Regions from separate parts of the Tardiphaga sp. 215_C5_N2_1 genome, predicted to be linked through region 3. Evidence: predicted binding sites of a transcription regulator. Region 3 holds the regulator's gene; each other region holds the start of a gene.
What was found. Region 3 encodes LexA, which represses DNA repair genes until DNA is damaged. Its sites were predicted from a motif close to TGTTCNNNNTGTGTTCNG; they were not measured.
Positions count from the first base shown of each region.

Region 1: recA (recombinase RecA) is a predicted target of LexA. The motif match lies at 1,853-1,870, and genes of this name have one in related genera.
Region 2: AB7828_RS01575 (ImuA family protein) is a predicted target of LexA. The motif match lies at 2,851-2,868, and genes of this name have one in related genera.

Region 1 is NZ_CP197240.1:2,448,773-2,454,338, forward strand. It holds gene AB7828_RS11730 (ABC transporter ATP-binding protein) at 1-465, shown strand, start outside; gene recA (recombinase RecA) at 648-1,751, opposite strand; gene AB7828_RS11740 (ester cyclase) at 1,957-2,364, shown strand; gene AB7828_RS11745 (hypothetical protein) at 2,627-2,818, shown strand; gene AB7828_RS11750 (hypothetical protein) at 2,957-3,370, shown strand; gene AB7828_RS11755 (hypothetical protein) at 3,444-3,743, shown strand; gene AB7828_RS11760 (hypothetical protein) at 3,908-4,135, shown strand; gene AB7828_RS11765 (acyl-CoA thioesterase) at 4,176-4,613, opposite strand; gene AB7828_RS11770 (hypothetical protein) at 4,718-5,035, opposite strand; gene AB7828_RS11775 (DUF6894 family protein) at 5,332-5,541, shown strand.
Region 2 is NZ_CP197240.1:368,794-374,359, reverse strand. It holds gene AB7828_RS01585 (error-prone DNA polymerase) at 1-520, opposite strand, end outside; gene AB7828_RS01580 (Y-family DNA polymerase) at 517-2,103, opposite strand; gene AB7828_RS01575 (ImuA family protein) at 1,997-2,788, opposite strand; gene AB7828_RS01570 (putative DNA modification/repair radical SAM protein) at 2,951-4,192, shown strand; gene AB7828_RS01565 (UdgX family uracil-DNA binding protein) at 4,215-5,566, shown strand, end outside.
Region 3 is NZ_CP197240.1:929,922-935,487, reverse strand. It holds gene AB7828_RS04320 (Orn/Lys/Arg decarboxylase N-terminal domain-containing protein) at 1-1,009, shown strand, start outside; gene AB7828_RS04315 (GNAT family N-acetyltransferase) at 1,031-1,600, shown strand; gene lexA (transcriptional repressor LexA) at 1,901-2,623, shown strand; gene AB7828_RS04305 (ComEC/Rec2 family competence protein) at 2,642-4,924, opposite strand; gene AB7828_RS04300 (glutamine--tRNA ligase/YqeY domain fusion protein) at 5,027-5,566, opposite strand, start outside.

The DNA of each region.
Region 1 (5,566 bases), 1.5 Mb from region 3:
GTCTGCGACGAGCCGACCTCGGCGCTGGATGTCTCGGTGCAGGCGCAGATTCTCAACCTGATGCGCGAACTGCAGGACAAATTCGGCCTGACCTATCTGTTCATCAGCCACAACCTTGCTGTGGTCAGGCATATGGCTGACCGGATCGGCGTGATGTATCTCGGCCGCATCGTGGAGATCGCGGAAGGGCGCGAACTCTTCCGCGCGCCGCGCATGCCCTATACGCGCATGCTGCTGGGCGCAGTGCCGGATCTGGCCATGTCAGGCCGCGCACGCATCGCGGTCTCCGGCGAGATTCCCAATCCGATCGATCCGCCCTCCGGCTGCACGTTTCATCCGCGCTGCCCGGAAGTGTTCGATCTCTGTCGCAAGGTGGTGCCGGATCTGGTCGACGGCGTCGCCTGTCATGCGGTCAACAAACTGATCGCACCGCCGGCCGAGGCCGTTCCCGCCGCGCGGCGATAGTTGCGATCAGCGCGCTCAGATCAACATGCCCTGAAACGACAACGCGGCAGGCACCGCAGGGTATCGGCAACAGACCCCCACAGCACCCACCGCGAAATCATTCAGCCGAAAATCTCGGCTGCAAGATCGGCCCGGCAAGATCACTGCGCATGAACGTCAGTGCGTCTCCGGACCCGATCCGATCAATCTTCTGCCGGCTCCTCGCCGTCACCACCGTCTTCGTCGCGCTCGATGGGACCGGCGAGAATCTGTTCGGCGATCAGGCCGGAATTCTGCCGGATCGAGGCTTCGATCTTGGCGGTCATGTCCGGATTGGCCTTCAGGAAGGCCTTGGAATTCTCACGGCCCTGGCCGAGACGCTGGCTGTCATAGGAGAACCAGGCGCCGGACTTCTCGACGATTCCCGCTTTCACGCCGAGATCGAGGATCTCGCCCATCTTGGAGACGCCTTCGCCATACATGATGTCGAATTCGACCTGCTTGAAGGGCGGTGCCAGCTTGTTTTTCACGACCTTGACGCGGGTCGAATTGCCGACCACTTCGTCGCGCTCCTTGATCGCGCCGATGCGGCGGATGTCGAGACGGACCGAGGCGTAGAATTTCAGCGCATTACCGCCGGTAGTGGTTTCCGGCGAGCCATACATCACACCGATCTTCATGCGGATCTGGTTGATGAAGATCACCATCGTATTGGATTTGTTGATCGAGGCAGTCAGCTTGCGCAGCGCTTGGCTCATCAGACGGGCCTGCAGGCCGGGCAGCGCGTCGCCCATTTCGCCTTCGAGTTCGGCGCGCGGCACCAGCGCTGCCACGGAGTCGATGATCAGCACGTCCACCGCACCGGAGCGCACCAGCGTGTCGGCGATTTCCAGCGCCTGTTCGCCGTGATCCGGCTGCGAGATCAGGAGCTCATCGACATTGACGCCCAGCTTGCGGGCATAGACCGGGTCGAGCGCGTGTTCGGCGTCGATGAAGGCGCAGATGCCGCCCTTCTTCTGGGCTTCCGCGGCGCAATGCAGCGCCAAAGTCGTCTTGCCCGAGGATTCCGGTCCGTAAATCTCGATCACGCGGCCCTTGGGCAGCCCGCCAACGCCGAGCGCGATATCGAGGCCGAGCGAACCCGACGAGATCACCTCGATATCCATCGACCGATCGTTCTTGCCGAGCTTCATCACCGAGCCCTTGCCGAACTGGCGCTCGATCTGGGAGAGCGCGGCCGACAGGGCCTTGGTCTTGTCCATGGAGGATCCTTCAACGATACGCAGGGCAGTCGGAGTGGTAGCCATTGATCTAGCTCCTTATGAAGGGATTCGCGACAGGACAAACGACAAGCGCCAGAGGATGGCGGCGCTGTTCGGGTTGAGAACAATGTACCCCATCTGTTCTATGTTCGCAATATGTTCTTTTGGGAATTTGGGTACTGGCCTGTTTCCGACCGCAGTGGCCTACTTTGAGAACGGCGCTGGCCTACTTTGATTCTTGGAGTGTTCGATGTCCGATACGGTGCGCGATCTATTCGACCGTTGGGAGAAGGTTTGGCATGAGTGCCAGTACGATTTAATTCCGAACTGCGTGGGATCGCATTACATCCGGCATGACGAAAAAGGTGACCGAACCGTCACTCAGGACGCCTATGCGACTGAATTAATGACGGTGCACAAAGAGCGGCCCGGGACGCGCGTCGTAGTCTACGACCATTCCTTCACGGATGACCGCGCATGGTTTCGATTTGCGTTCGTCTGGCCCGATCCGGCGAGTGGTAAGCAGCGCAGCCGGGCGGGGATGCAGAGCTATCGGATCGAGGACGGCAAACTTGCCGAAACATGGATCACGCTGCTGGCCTTGGGCACCACATGGGCCGATGAGCCACAAGAGCGCTGGACCGTCCGTCGAGCATAAGAAAAGGGCGGCCTCTTTCTTAACCCGCTACGACTTCTTGAAAAGTGCAGGCTTCGGAGTAATCGATTCCCAAAGGCCCGTGATTTGCCTACAGGCTGCGCGTATGTCGCGTAGCCTGACGGCATGGTCTGGCGCTGGGCCAATTCGCTCACCGAGCCGGACATCCGGGACGAAGCAGACGTTTCGCTGCATCCCGAGCGGACGGAATCTGGTCAGGTAGTCATCACCTGAAGTGGCCCCTTTTGCATCGAGTGCCGGATTGATGAAGAAGCTCACGACCATCATTCACTTCATCTGGGCAATCTCTGCGGTTACGTTGGGTACGACAATCGGCGCTCTGTACGGGTGGGAGCATCATGGGTGGATTGGTGCCATCGCCCTTGGCTTCGTTGGATTCTGTTTCGGCACGCTTGCTGCGGCTTCCCCTCAAATGGTCATGCAACTCTTTCGCTAGCCTCAGTGGCCTGGTTCGAAAACGGCAGCCGCCCTATTTGCCTCATCGAGCCACTTTTGAACCTTCCTGCGCGTTTCCCGCACAACAGGATGTCCGCATCGCTCATGCGTTCAATCCGACATGGGAAGGTCACACGCCGTGAAGACGATCGCACTGCTCTCCGTCGCCGCCCTGTTGCTCGTCGAACTCAGCGGCGCGATGCCCAGGTCGAGCGTGGGTGGCCCGATGATCATCATGCTGATCATGTTTATCGCCATGCTGGCGGTGGGAATTCACGAGGCCTGGACAAAGAAGCGCGGCCCGCTCGGATGGATCGCGAGCATTGTCGCGTCGGTCATCGGCGGCTTCGTGGCGGCGAGCCTGGTCGGCGGAGTCATGGACATGATCCGCCCGCACCTGCACCTCAACGGGTCGCTCGTATCCTCGCAACATCCTCTGCTCTATATCTCGCTCGCGGGCATGGCGATCCTCACGGTGCTCGGATCATGGATCACGCTGCAGATCCCAGGCTGGTTCGTGACGCGCAGCGAAGCACCCCATAGCGGTGCATGAGGCGAGTCCCCTTCTTTGAACCTTCGTGCAGCTTTCCTGCACAACAGGGGGTGAAGCCAGCGAGTAAAATCCGATGAACAGAAATCAGCGCATGGTCGTGGTAGCTGCACTCTGCGTGATCGCAACCGTGCTGGCATTTACATTTCTCGTGTGGTCACATGGGCACATATCCAACGCCGCAAAATTTGTCGTCTTCTATACGAACACCGACCCCAGTTACCCCGGCCTCGTGAACTATTGGGGCATCTACATTCGGCACGGTCTTGCCGGATACCTGCTCGGTCTGATTGTGCCTATCTGCCTTCTGGCGGTCGCAGCATTCGTTGCCTTGGGCAGGCCTTCATCGGGCGATCTGGGGACGTTGCCAAGGTAAGGCCGCCTCGGGGCGCGGCCTCTTTTGGTCAGTGCAGCGGCTGAACCGGCCGGACGCCCGGGTCACCCCAAGACAGGCAAGTCGGATCACACAAACTGCGAGCCCGGCACACTCTGGACAGTTCCCTGCCACCACTTTAGAACGCTTCTAGCCAGGGAGCGTGGATGCCCAAGCCAAAGAAAACCGCCGCCGAACTTCAGAAGATCATTCGAGAAGCCGCCGCCATCGCCGGGCCATGGCCCAAGAACATGAGCGTGATCATCTATTCGCTGGATGACAGCTGGCGCGTCATCGTCAGCTACTCGGATCCGGCCCAGACCCCTTTTCGCGACCGGTTGATGGAGATCTGCCGGGGGCTCGCCCATTTCTACGATCTGGACGAGCCAGCCTAGAGTCGCCCGGCGCCGCGCACCGGCCCATCTCACCTGTGCCTTATCCCGCGAGATGCGTTTCGCGCGTGGCGATCAGATCGCGAATCGGTTGCGCGATCGGCACCGGGCGATGGGTCTTCTGATCGGTATTGACCCAGACGATCTCGCCGGTGGCAAACAGATCTTCGGCTGCGCGCGCGAAGATGCCGAGCTCGAACACCAGACTGGAATTGCCGATTCGCGCCACGCGCGCGGCAACATCGAGCTCCTGATCGAACAAGATCGGCGCCTTGTATTCGATCACCGATTTCACGACGTGAAAGTCGACGCCGCTCGCCTTGGCATCGGCAAACTGGTCATAGCCGAGCGCACGAAAATATTCGGTAATGGTCGTATCGAAGTAAGTGAGATAGTGCGCGTTGAACACGACGCCCTGGCCGTCGATCTCGGAATAGCGCACCCGAAACGGGTGGAAGAACCAGAACCGGTCGCGTGACATATGCCCCTCGCCTATGACGGCGGCTTCGTTCTCCGCCCTGATGCTCCCCTAGCCTCTCTTGCACGGCGAAGCCAGCCGCCGCGGGGGAGACGTCATGCCGCAACTCAGCTCCGCTTGATTGCTTTCAGCACAATGAAGATGTGCGACGCGGCGATGATCACCGACGCCAGCATGAGTCCGAGATTGGCGCCGTGAACCTTCTCCGGTGCGAAGGTCGTCGCCGTCCAGATGATCAGGCGCACTATCAGCATGAAGACGACCATGCCCCACAGTGCAATCCGCTTCGGCGCATCCCATGTCGGCTTGCCGTCGAAGCCCCACTGCATCGCAACGCGCTCACCTGCAATCCGCGGCTCGCCATAGAGGTTGCACCCGATCATCACGGCCAGAGCACACGCAAATACGATATCGGCCGACGACATGATGGCCCCATATGTGAAATCGCGGCCGGATGACGCCCGTATCTCATCCCATCATACCGCAACGATCATGGCGCCCGATACAATGGCCGCCTTCGATGACAACCCAGAGATGCATCACGGTTCCGAAAGCGGATCCCTGCACGCGCGACTGGCCGCGCAAAAAAACCGTTTATTTGCCGCAAATTTTGCACATTTCTATCGACGCACGGAACAAGTTAGTTTAGCGGTATCATTGTCTTACAGCAACCTCAGGTGCTGCAAGCCATTTACACGCGCGCCAGCTGTGGTCGTTTCCCGTGCCTCGATATTTCTTTCATATTATCGCCGAAAACACGTTCCTCGACGAAGAAGGGACGAGCTTCAAGGACGATCAGGAAGCGATGCTGCACGCACGTCAGCTCGCATCGGAGATGGTGCGCAGCCTCGGCGTCGTGAGGGGCGCGATCGTCGTCGAGAATGAAGACAGCGGCGGATTGTTCGAAGTGCCGCTGTCCTGGAGCAACTGACACAGGCGCATATGTCAGTGGCCGC
Region 2 (5,566 bases), 560 kb from region 3:
TGTCATCACCCCGATGAAACGGACTGGCGCCGAGCCATACACCGCCTGTCGAAAATTGAGATAGTGCGTCGAACGTGCGAAGGACAAGGTTGCTGTCAATACGATAGGCCGGCATCAAAACAAGCAGCAGCCCTTCGCTAAAGTCAGCGAGATCGCCGAGCTGCAACAGGCATTCACCCTTGTTGCCGCGCAACTTGCCCATACTGAGCAACCGGCACAGTCGGCCATAGGCAGCGCGGTCGCACGGATAGGCAAGGATGTCAGGCGTACCGTCATTGAAGACCAGCCGTGTGCCGATCAGAAGCTTCGGTTTGTAGACAAGATCCTTGTGGTCCAGCTCGGCAAAGGCACGCGCCACTCCGGCCATGGTATTGTGATCAGCAATGCCGATGGCATAAAGCCGCTCGGCACTGGCCTGATGCACATAGTTCTGCGGATGCGACGCACCGCGCAGGAACGAGAAATTGCTGGTAACACCAATCTCGGCATAATCAGTCGCGCCGACGCCGCCCGTGCTCATGCGAACAGCCCATGCACGAACCATTGCGGCGAAACGGCTTGATCGTCCGCGTCTCTGATCTCACCATAAAGCCCGTCGCGGAAGAGCCAGAAACGTTGACCTGCCTCATCCTCGACGCGAAAGTAATCGCGCGTGGGCTTCGCCTCCTGCGAACGCCACCACTCCATCGACACACGCTCCGGACCTTCCACATGAATGACGTTGTGAGAAACGCGTCGCCAGGTGAACTTCTTCGGCGGCTTGTCTGGAAACTCCGCGAGCGGAACATCGATCAGTTCGGGCTGCTCGAACAACCGTAACGGCCGCAATGGCAGCTCGTCTTCACGCGCCGGCCATGCTGCCTGCATGGCGGCAGCCAGATGATGCTGTGCCGGCACACCCAGCATCGCGCGTTCGGGAATGTGGCTCTCGACGGGCAGATAAACCAGCACACGCCGCGACCCGATCCGCGCAGCAATACGGTCGATCAGGTCGGCCAGTTCGTCATTGGCGTGAACATTGGCATCGAGGTCGCGCTGCTGCTGCACGACGATTTCCGTGCGGCTGGCTGACAGGCGGATCATATCGAAACCGAAGCCCGGATCGAGTGGATCTGCAATCGCGTCCAGTCGCTCGCGGAACAACCGGTCGATCACCTCGCCCTTGGTCACCGGCAGGCCGGTTTCCGCGGTGATCACCCGCACCGCGCCGTCGGTGCGAAAGAACGCCGCTTCCAGCCGCCGCGCGCCCTTGCCCTGCCTGTCCATCGCATCGATCAGCGTGCGCGCCAGCTTGGCCAGTGTCAGCGTAATCACGCCATCGGTGGCAATCGGTTCGGCGAAACGTTGCTCGACGATATAATCCGGCAGCGGCTTGCGCGGCGAGATCGGTGCATCGCTTTGCCCCAGCGCCTGTTCCAGCAGCGTCGTGAATTCCGCGCCGAAGCGCGCAGTGATTTCAGGGCGCGACCGCGAGGCGACATCGCCGATGGTCTTCAAGCCGGCGCGGCGCAATCCGCGGATGATCGCCTCATCGGCGCCGAGCGTGAACAACGGCAGCGACGTCACTGCCTTGGCCTCCTCGCCCGCGGCGACGATCCGGCCATGTACATATCGACTGAGCGTGCGCGCGCATGTCGATGTCCCCGCAATCGCTGCACTGACAATAAAACCCTGCCGCGACAGCGCCGCGCAGAGCTGCTCCATCAGTGCGGCCTCGCCACCGAACAGATGGGCACAGCCGGTGATGTCGAGAAACAGACCATGCGGCAGATCCAGCGCCACCAGTGGCGTGAAGCGGTCGCACCAATCGGCGATGTCGGTCAGTACCTGCGTATCGGCGACAGGATCGGCATCGAACACCTGAATGTCCGGACAGACCGCACGGGCATTGGCAAGCGGCAGACCTGGTTCAAGGCCGAGCTTCGCCGCGGCATCGTCCAGCGCGGAAATCTGCAGCGCATTGCTTTGCTTGGCGACGACAATACTTGCTTGCAGATTAGCTGGCGCGCCGTTGCGCGCGAGCTGACGTTTGATGCGATCGGTTGGCAGGCGCGGCAGCCACAGGCTGAGGATGCGCCGATGTGTCACGGAAAACGCACTCATCACACTTCCATTCCATGATCCATTGCCCGTTCGGGCCGTGGCGATTTCGAACCAGTTGCACGTCGAGCATGGGCACGCCCCATGATTGCCAGGGCCTGAATGGCGGCGAATGCGCGGAGCGGATGATCCAGCGCGTCTCTGCCGTACTTGAGACCGGAACGCCTGCAGTCCGCAGCAACAGGCACGTGACGCCCGAGCCGCGCGCCGCCAGCGTGAGCTTGCGGCTGGCGACGAGGTCGAACTGCTTGCTGTCGCCCCAGGTTTCCAGCACGACGCTGCCCAGCGCATCGCAGGCCAGCGCATCAGCCGTGGTCCGCAATGCCGTCTCGACATCGGGCGCGCGCACGGTGACCAGCAGGCGCGGATCGAGGCCGAGCTCACGCCAGCCGCTCATGGCCAGCGCGCCGCATTCGCGTTCGGAGAAATCCTGCCGGATCCACAGCAGCGGCCGCTTTGCCGAGACACGGTGCGCGAGGCCGGCGACAAAGCCCGTGGCCGCCGCGCTGTGCCGGCCTTCGGCGAACACCTCATGCATGGTGCCACGTGCTAGCCCGCCTTGCAGCGCCGCGTCCGCCTCGGCATGACCGAGCGACACGCGATCCGGCGCATAGGTATCGCTGTGGGTCTCGATGCGTTCGATGCTGCCGCGCAATTGCGCGAGCGTGGTCATGCGTGCGCCGGTCATGCGCCGCTCCTCGAAATTGTTTTGCCATCACGGGTTTTTAGTGAACCCATTGCCGGCCCATTTGTTCATGATATGTTCTAATATAAAGCTAAGATGGCAAGCCGAGTCAATCGGGATCATCAGCCACTTTTTTAGCATTTGAAATCAAAGGGATTTTTGAACATGGACCTGAAGCGCAAGCTGGAGATCCTGGCAGATGCCGCGAAATACGACGCGTCCTGTGCGTCCAGCGGTACCGAGAAACGGGACTCCCGCGACGGCAAAGGCATCGGCTCGACCGATGCAGGCATGGGGATCTGTCATTCCTATGCGCCGGACGGCCGCTGCATCTCGCTGCTGAAGATCCTGCTCACCAATGCCTGCAATTACGATTGTCTTTATTGCGTCAACCGGGCCTCCAGCAATGTGACGCGCGCCCGCTTCACCGTCGACGAAGTGGTGCAATTGACGCTGGATTTCTACCGACGCAATTACATCGAGGGACTGTTTCTCTCGTCGGGCATCATTCGCAGCGCCGATTACACGATGGAACAGGTTGTCGCCGTCGCGCGAAAACTGCGCGAGGAGCATTATTTCCGCGGCTATATTCACCTCAAGACCATTCCGGAAGCCGACGATGCGCTGATCACCGAGGCCGGCACATATGCCGACCGGCTCTCGATCAATATCGAGGTGCCCGAGGAAGACAGCCTGGCAAAGCTGGCGCCGGAGAAAGACGTCCGCGCCATTCGTCGCACCATGGGTCGATTGCGGTTGAAGCTCGATGAAGCCCGCGAGGGTCGCAAGCCGACGCCGCGCGGCAAAGTCGGGCCGCGTTTTGCGCCGGCCGGCCAGAGCACGCAGATGATCGTCGGCGCCGACAGCGCCAATGATTCAACCATCATCCGGACCTCGGCCAATCTGTACGGGTCCTACAATCTGAAGCGCGTCTATTACTCCGCCTTCAGCCCGATCCCCGATGCGAGCCGTTCGCTGCCGCTGCGCGCGCCGCCGCTAATCCGCGAGCATCGGCTGTATCAGGCCGACTGGCTGATGCGCTTCTATGGCTTCGAGGCCGACGAGATCGTCGATGACGCCGACGGCATGCTGTCGCTGGACATGGACCCGAAACTCGCCTGGGCGCTGCGCCACCGCGACCGCTTCCCGCTCGACGTCAACCGCGCCAGCCGCGAAGACCTTTTGCGCGTGCCCGGTTTCGGCGCCAAGGCCGTGCAGCGGATCATCGAAACGCGCCGGATCTCGTCGATCCGCATCGGCGACCTCGCCCGGCTGCATATTCCGCGGAACAAGGCACTGCCTTTCATCGTTCTTCCGGATCATCGCCCGGCCGTGAATTTGCTGGACAGCGCGAAGCTGGTGGAGCGGTTCAAGCCGAAGGCGACGCAATTGGGATTTGGGTTTTAGAATTTCATTTCAGGAGAACCCGATGCACAGTATCGTGCTGGAGAGCGACACCGACTTTGAAGGCTGGCGCAAGGCGGCACGCAAACTGGCGCTCAACGACATTGCTCCCACTGACGTGACATGGACGGTTGCAGGCGCCGAGCCTGAATTGTTCTCCGCCTCGCCAGCAACGTCGCTATCCGACGCCGCAAAAGGCGCGTTCAACGTTCCCGCCAAATTCGTCGAGCTCGCCGAGACTGCGGTCCTGCATCGCGATCCCGAACGCTTCGCCCTGCTGTATCGTCTGCTGTGGCGGCTGCGCGACAATCCCGATCTGATCCACGTCGCGATCGATTCCGACATCGCTAAATTGCAGGCGATGGCCAAGGCCGTCCGGCGCGACGAACACAAGATGCATGCTTTCGTACGGTTTCGCGAAATCGGCCGCGAGCCAAAATCGCATTTCGTCGCCTGGTTCGAGCCCGAACATCACATCGTCGAACTTGTCGCGCCCTTCTTCGCGCGGCGCTTCGCCGACATGGCGTGGTCGATCCTGACGCCGGATCTCTGCGCGCATTGGGACGGCCACGCGATTTCCATCACGCCCGGCGTCAGCAAGGCCGATGCGCCGACCAAGGATCGGCTCGAAGAAGTGTGGCTGACCTATTACGCCAACATCTTCAATCCGGCACGGTTGAAGACCAAGGCGATGCAGAACGAGATGCCGAAGAAATACTGGCGCAACCTGCCCGAAGCCGCGCTGATCAAACCGCTGATCGCGGAAGCTGAACGCATCACAGGTGACATGATCGCGGCAGAAGCCAGCGCGCCCAAGAAACCGCAACGTCGGGAGGAGACGATGGTCAAGTCGCATACGACCAAAACGGCCGAACATACCGGGAAGGAAAGTCTTGCCGCATTGCGCGACGAAGCCGCCGATTGCCGTGCCTGCCATTTGTGGAAAGATGCGACGCAAACCGTGTTCGGCGAAGGCCCGCAGCATGCTTCTGTGATGATGGTCGGCGAACAGCCCGGCGACAAGGAAGATCTCGCCGGCAAGCCGTTCGTCGGACCGGCCGGACAGATGCTCGACAAGGCGCTGAAGGAAGCCGGCATTGTCAGGGACAAAGTCTATGTCACCAATGCGGTGAAGCACTTCAAATTCGTGCCGCGTGGAAAATTCCGTCTGCACCAGAAACCGGCAACACCTGAAATCAAGGCGTGCCGACCCTGGTATGAGCGTGAAAAGGCGTCCGTAAGACCCGAGCTTGTCGTCGCGATGGGTGCGACAGCCGCGCAAAGCGTGCTCGGCAAGATCACGCCGATCGGCAAGACGCGTGGCCGTATTATCGAGGCTGACGACGGCACACAGGTTCTCGTGACCGTGCATCCATC
Region 3 (5,566 bases):
GAAGGGCCGCTCGGGCGAAGTGTTGTGGGACGATACGATCCGCCTCGGCATCGAACTGCGCAAGAAGATGCGCGCGGTGCGCCGCGAGTTCGAGGAGAAGGAAACCCGCGCCGAGCGTCGCTGGTTCTTCGAGCCCTTCGTGCCCGAGCGCGTCGCTATTCCCGACGCATCCAGCGAAGGCGCCGTTCACAATGTGCCGTGGGAAAGCGTCGGCACGGATCAACTCGCCACCAATCCGTCCTATTGGCAGCTCGCGCCTGACGCCGCCTGGCATGGCTTCCCCGGCATGGAAGCCGGTTTCACCATGACCGATCCCAACAAGCTGACGGTGCTGACACCCGGCTTCGACCGCACCACCGGCGGCTATGCGGAACACGGCATCCCTGCTCCGGTGGTGGCGCAGTTCCTGCGCGAGAATCGCATCGTGCCGGAGAAAAACGACCTTAACTCGCTGCTCTTCCTGCTGACGCCCGGCGTGGAGGCGAGCAAGGCCGGCACGCTGATATCGGGCCTCGTCGCCTTCAAGAAATTTCATGACGACAACGCGCTGCTGGAAGACGTCATCCCGGAATTCGCCAGGCGCAGGCCCGCGCGTTATGCGGGCATACGCCTGCGGGACCTGTGCGGCGACATGCACCGGTTCTTTCGCGAGGCCAATGTGAGCGAACTTCAGACCAGGCAGTTCTCCGCCGATCACTTGCCGGAGATCGCCATGTCGCCCCACGATGCCGCGCGCTGCCTGGTGCGCAACGACGTCGATTACCTCCCGATCGATGAGATCTTCGGGCGCGTCGCGACGACGCCGTTCGTGGTCTATCCGCCCGGCATCGCCACGATCGTCCCCGGAGAACGGCTCACCGAACGGTCAAAGCCGATGATCGATTATCTCAGGATGTTCGAGACCTGCTTCAACACCTTCCCGGGCTTCGACGTCGAAATCCAGGGCATCTACCGCAAGGTCGACGCCAATGGCCGGATCCGACTTTACACTTACGTGGTCTCCGAATAGGGAGCACGTAAGGAGCCTGATTTGCCAACGGAACTCGAACAGCCGGTCGTCATCCGACCATCACGCGACACCGACGTCGATGCCATGCTCGCGATCTATCGCCGGCACATCCGGCAAGGCGTCGAGGAAGGCGTCAGCGACGCCGACACGCCGCAGCCCGACGATCTCAGAGACCGGCGTAAGAACCTGCGCAGCAAACGGTTCCCGCACCTCGTCGCCACGCAAGGCGGCGAGGTCGTCGGCTATGCCTATGTGGTGCTGTTCCGCAAGCGACCGGCCTATCGCTACACGGTCAAGCATTCGATCTATATCCACCACGGACATGTCGGCCGAGGCATCGGCCGGCTGCTCATGCGCGAATTGATCGACGTCTGCGCGGCGGCCGGCTTCCGGCAGATCATCGGCTATATCGATGCCGACAACACGGCCTCGCTCGGCTTGCACGAGAGCTTTGGCTTTGCCCGCGTCGGCTTGCTGCCCGGCGTCGCTTATCGCTCGGGCCGCTGGGCCGACACGATCATGGTTCAGCGCTCGCTGGCGACCGGCTCCACGACTCCGCCGCCGCCCATTGGGCGCATGACGTCCGCGTAGCCCAAGCCCGCGGAAGCATTTTCCATGTCCGTCGAGGATCGACGACTGGTGAGGAACAGCCTCCTCAAACCTCCCTCAACGTGCATTCTGTTGACGGCAAATTAAGCATTGCAGAACACATATGGAACATATAGTGTTCGTTCATGATTTGTTTCGAGATTCTGTGGCTTTGAGTAGTTTGAGAGTGCCCGAACTCGCGCAACCGATCTTCGAACGATCGTCTCTGGATTGAGAATCACCGTTCGGAGACCCTTTGAAACGCACGCGGCGGCCGACACCGTCAACTGAGGATGGCTTCAGATGCTCACGCGCAAACAATACGAACTCCTGCGATTCATCGATCAACGGCTGAAGGAAGCCGGCGTCCCGCCCTCCTTCGACGAGATGAAGGATGCGCTCGACCTGCGCTCCAAGTCTGGCATTCACCGTCTGATCACGGCGCTGGAAGAACGCGGCTTCATCCGCCGCCTGCCCAACCGCGCCCGCGCCATCGAAGTCATCAAGCTGCCAGAGCTCGGCGCGCCGGTCACCGGCGGCACCGGGCGCCGCGGCTTCACGCCCAGCGTCATCGAAGGCACGCTTGGCAAGGTGCGTTCGGCCGCCAGCATCGCCAGCAACAGCGGCGACGATGACAATGGCCGCACGGTTGCTATCCCGGTCATGGGCCGGATCGCGGCAGGTACGCCGATCGAGGCGCTGCAGACCCGCAGCCACACCATCAGCATGCCCGCGGACATGCTCGGCTCCGGCGAACATTACGCGCTCGAAGTGCGCGGCGATTCCATGCAGGACGCCGGCATTCTCGATGGCGATACCGTGCTGATCCAGCGCAACGAGAGCGCCGACACCGGCGACATCGTGGTGGCCCTGATTGACGACGAGGAAGCCACGCTGAAGCGCTTCCGCCGCCGCGGCGCGTCGATCGCGCTGGAGCCAGCGAATGACGCTTACGAAGTCCGCATCCTGCCGCCTAACCGGGTGCGCATTCAGGGCAAGCTGATTGGCCTGTATCGCCGCTACTGAGGCTGTCGCCTCGACGGATTACTGATCTTCGGCTTGAAGATCGGTTTCCGCAGGCGTCGCATCCACCGGCCGGTTTTGCGGTGGACGACCGGTCTGGATCAGATCGTGCTCGGGCTCATCGGGAATTGCGCGCGACCACGGACGGTCCAGGCCCCGTGACCGCACGGCATCGATGGTAAAGCCGTTCGCAGTTCGCTGCAGGTTCACCGCACCATTACGTTGCAGGCGATCCTGATCGATCACCAGCGCACGACAATCCTTTGGCGGTTGTTTCGTCGTGATGATGAGTGTCGCTTTCTCGCAATCATCTGTGAATGCATCCGGCTGTAAAACCAGCGCCACCAAAGCGCCATCGGCCAGCGCCGCGATGCACCCGTCGCGGTCGCAGGACACACCGTGGCTGACGGAGGCATCGGTCGGCAGACGCGCATCGGCATCGCCGGCGAGCCACTCTTTCAGCAAAAATGTATCCTTGGCGCTGCGCATCATATGCAGGTGCCCGTCCCTGCCCCGTACCGCGACGCTGCGACCGTCCCCCGAGATCAACACATCCGGCTGCTTCGCCATCAGGGCCCATACAATCGAGATTGCAAGCACGGCAGCCCCCGCGAAGCGCAACGGCGTGCGCAGCAATCCCAGCACGATGATGCCGATACTGGCTGATATCAGCGGTCCGGTCCCGAAGGCCGGCATCCTCCCGATGGCACCCGGCAAGGCTGCCACCCATTGCGTGACCACGATCATCCACTGGATGCCGACATCCATCAGCCGCCAGAACACACCGTCAAAGCCGAACGGCATGGCCACCAAACCGAGAATGCCCGCCGGCATCACCAGTGCCGAGACCACCGGCATCGCCAGGAGATTGGCGACGACGCCATAAGGCGTGACGCGATGGAAATGAAATGCGGCATAGGGCGTGGTGGCAAGACCCGCGACCAGTGAGGCCAGTACGAGCATCGCGATCTCGCGTCCGCCCCATAGCGCCACGCGCGCGGTCGCGGAATGATCGGGCGAGGCAAACAGCGCGGGCATGCCTATCTGCACCAATGCGACCAGCCCCAGCGTCGCCGCGAATGACATCTGAAAACTCGGATGCACCAGCGCTTCCGGCGCGACGATCAGCACGACCATTGCCGCCACCGCCAGCGTGCGAAACGTCACCGCCCGGCGATCGACCATGACTGCAATCAACACAACGGCCGTCATGAAAAAGGATCTCTGTGTCGCGACTTCGGCACCTGACAGCAGCAAATAGAACAGTGCTGCGAATAACGCCGCAGCCGCTGCGACTTTCTTGATCGGGAATGTCACCGTCAGGACAGGGATCAGTGCCAGCAGTGCGCGTATCGCAAAGAACACCACGCCGGCGACAACGGCCATGTGATAGCCAGAGATCGACAACACATGACCGAGGCCGGAGATGAACATCGCATCATTGACGTCAGCCGAAATCGCATCGCGGCGGCCCGTGAGCAACGCCGTGGCAATGGCGCGGCTATCGCCCGAGAGTACGGTGCGGATCCGCGCGTCGATGGCGTCGCGCAGACCCTGTATGGTCGCTGAATAGCGTAGCGCCACACCCGGCTGTATCGGCGGATCGACCGCCTTAATGCCGCCCATCACGAAGCCTGATGCGCCGATCCCCTGGAAATACAGATCGCGGCCAAAGTCGTAACTCCCTGGCCGGAGCGGCGACAGCGGCGGCTGCAGCCTTGCCTTCAATTCGACGAAGCTGCCGACGACAGGCGCCATGCCCTTCTTCACCGACAGCCGCACACGGGTCAGCTTCGGTGCGGCGCGCGGGCTGTCCATCGTGGCAACGCGCAGCACGAAGCGATCCGTGCGCTCCCGTTCCTCGTGGGTTTCGACGAAGCCGGTCAGCGCGACGGAATAGAGCGGCTTTGCCAGAACCTCATGAGCCACACGCGCGGTTTTCATGGCAGCCATCGCGAAGCCCGCCGCGATGGCCGCAATGAGCAAGATCAAGGGAAACCATCGCTGCCGCCGCAGCAAAAACGCAGCCACGCAAAGAAGGCCTGCCGTCGCAGCGGCAACCCAGGCCACCGGCTCATGCTCAGCGGCAAAATACAGCGCGATGCCGGTGCCGAAAGCGATCGGCACCCAGGGCAGCAAGCGACCGGGACCAGCTTCGGCCCGCACCCACGTCCAGAGCGTCTCGAAGCCCGACGTCGACGACGTCGCTGACGGGACAGCGACGCCTGCCTTGGCCGGCGGCGGCCATGTGGTCGCTGTACCCGCCCGGCCCCGCCGCTGTTGCTGATCTCCGCCCCGCGCCATCGAACGCCCGCACGCCACGCTTGTCCTTCCGAATGCTATCGGAAGGGCAAGCGGCGACTAGCGGAACGGATGCAGAATACGAAAACTAATCTCTAGGGTTGCTCAGGCGAGCTTGGCGTAGCTGTCGCGCAGACCGACGGTGCGGTTGAAGATCAGCTTGCCCGGCGCTGAATCCTTGTCGCGACAGAAGTAACCCTGGCGCTCGAACTGCACGACATCGCTTGTGTTATCGCTCGCCAGCGCCGGCTCCAGCATGGCGCCGGTCAGCGTCTCCAGCGAGTCCGGATTGAGCTGCGATGCGAACTCGGTCGCATTGGGCTGCGGATCGGCGAACAGCTGATTGTAGACGCGTACTTCCGCCTGCACGGCATCTGCGGCGCTCACCCAATGGATCGTCGCCTTGACCTTGCGGCCGTCCGGCGCATTGCCGCCCCGGGTTTCCGGATCATAGGTGCAGCGCAGTTCGACCACCTCGCCAGCGGCATTCTTGATGACGTCCTTGCAGGTGATGAAGTAGCCATAACGCAAGCGGACCTCGCGGCCTGGCGCCATGCGGAAGAACTTCTTCGGCGGCTCTTCCATGAAGTCGTCATGCTCGATGTAAAGCTCGCGGCCGAATGAAATCTGCCGGTTGCCGAGCGA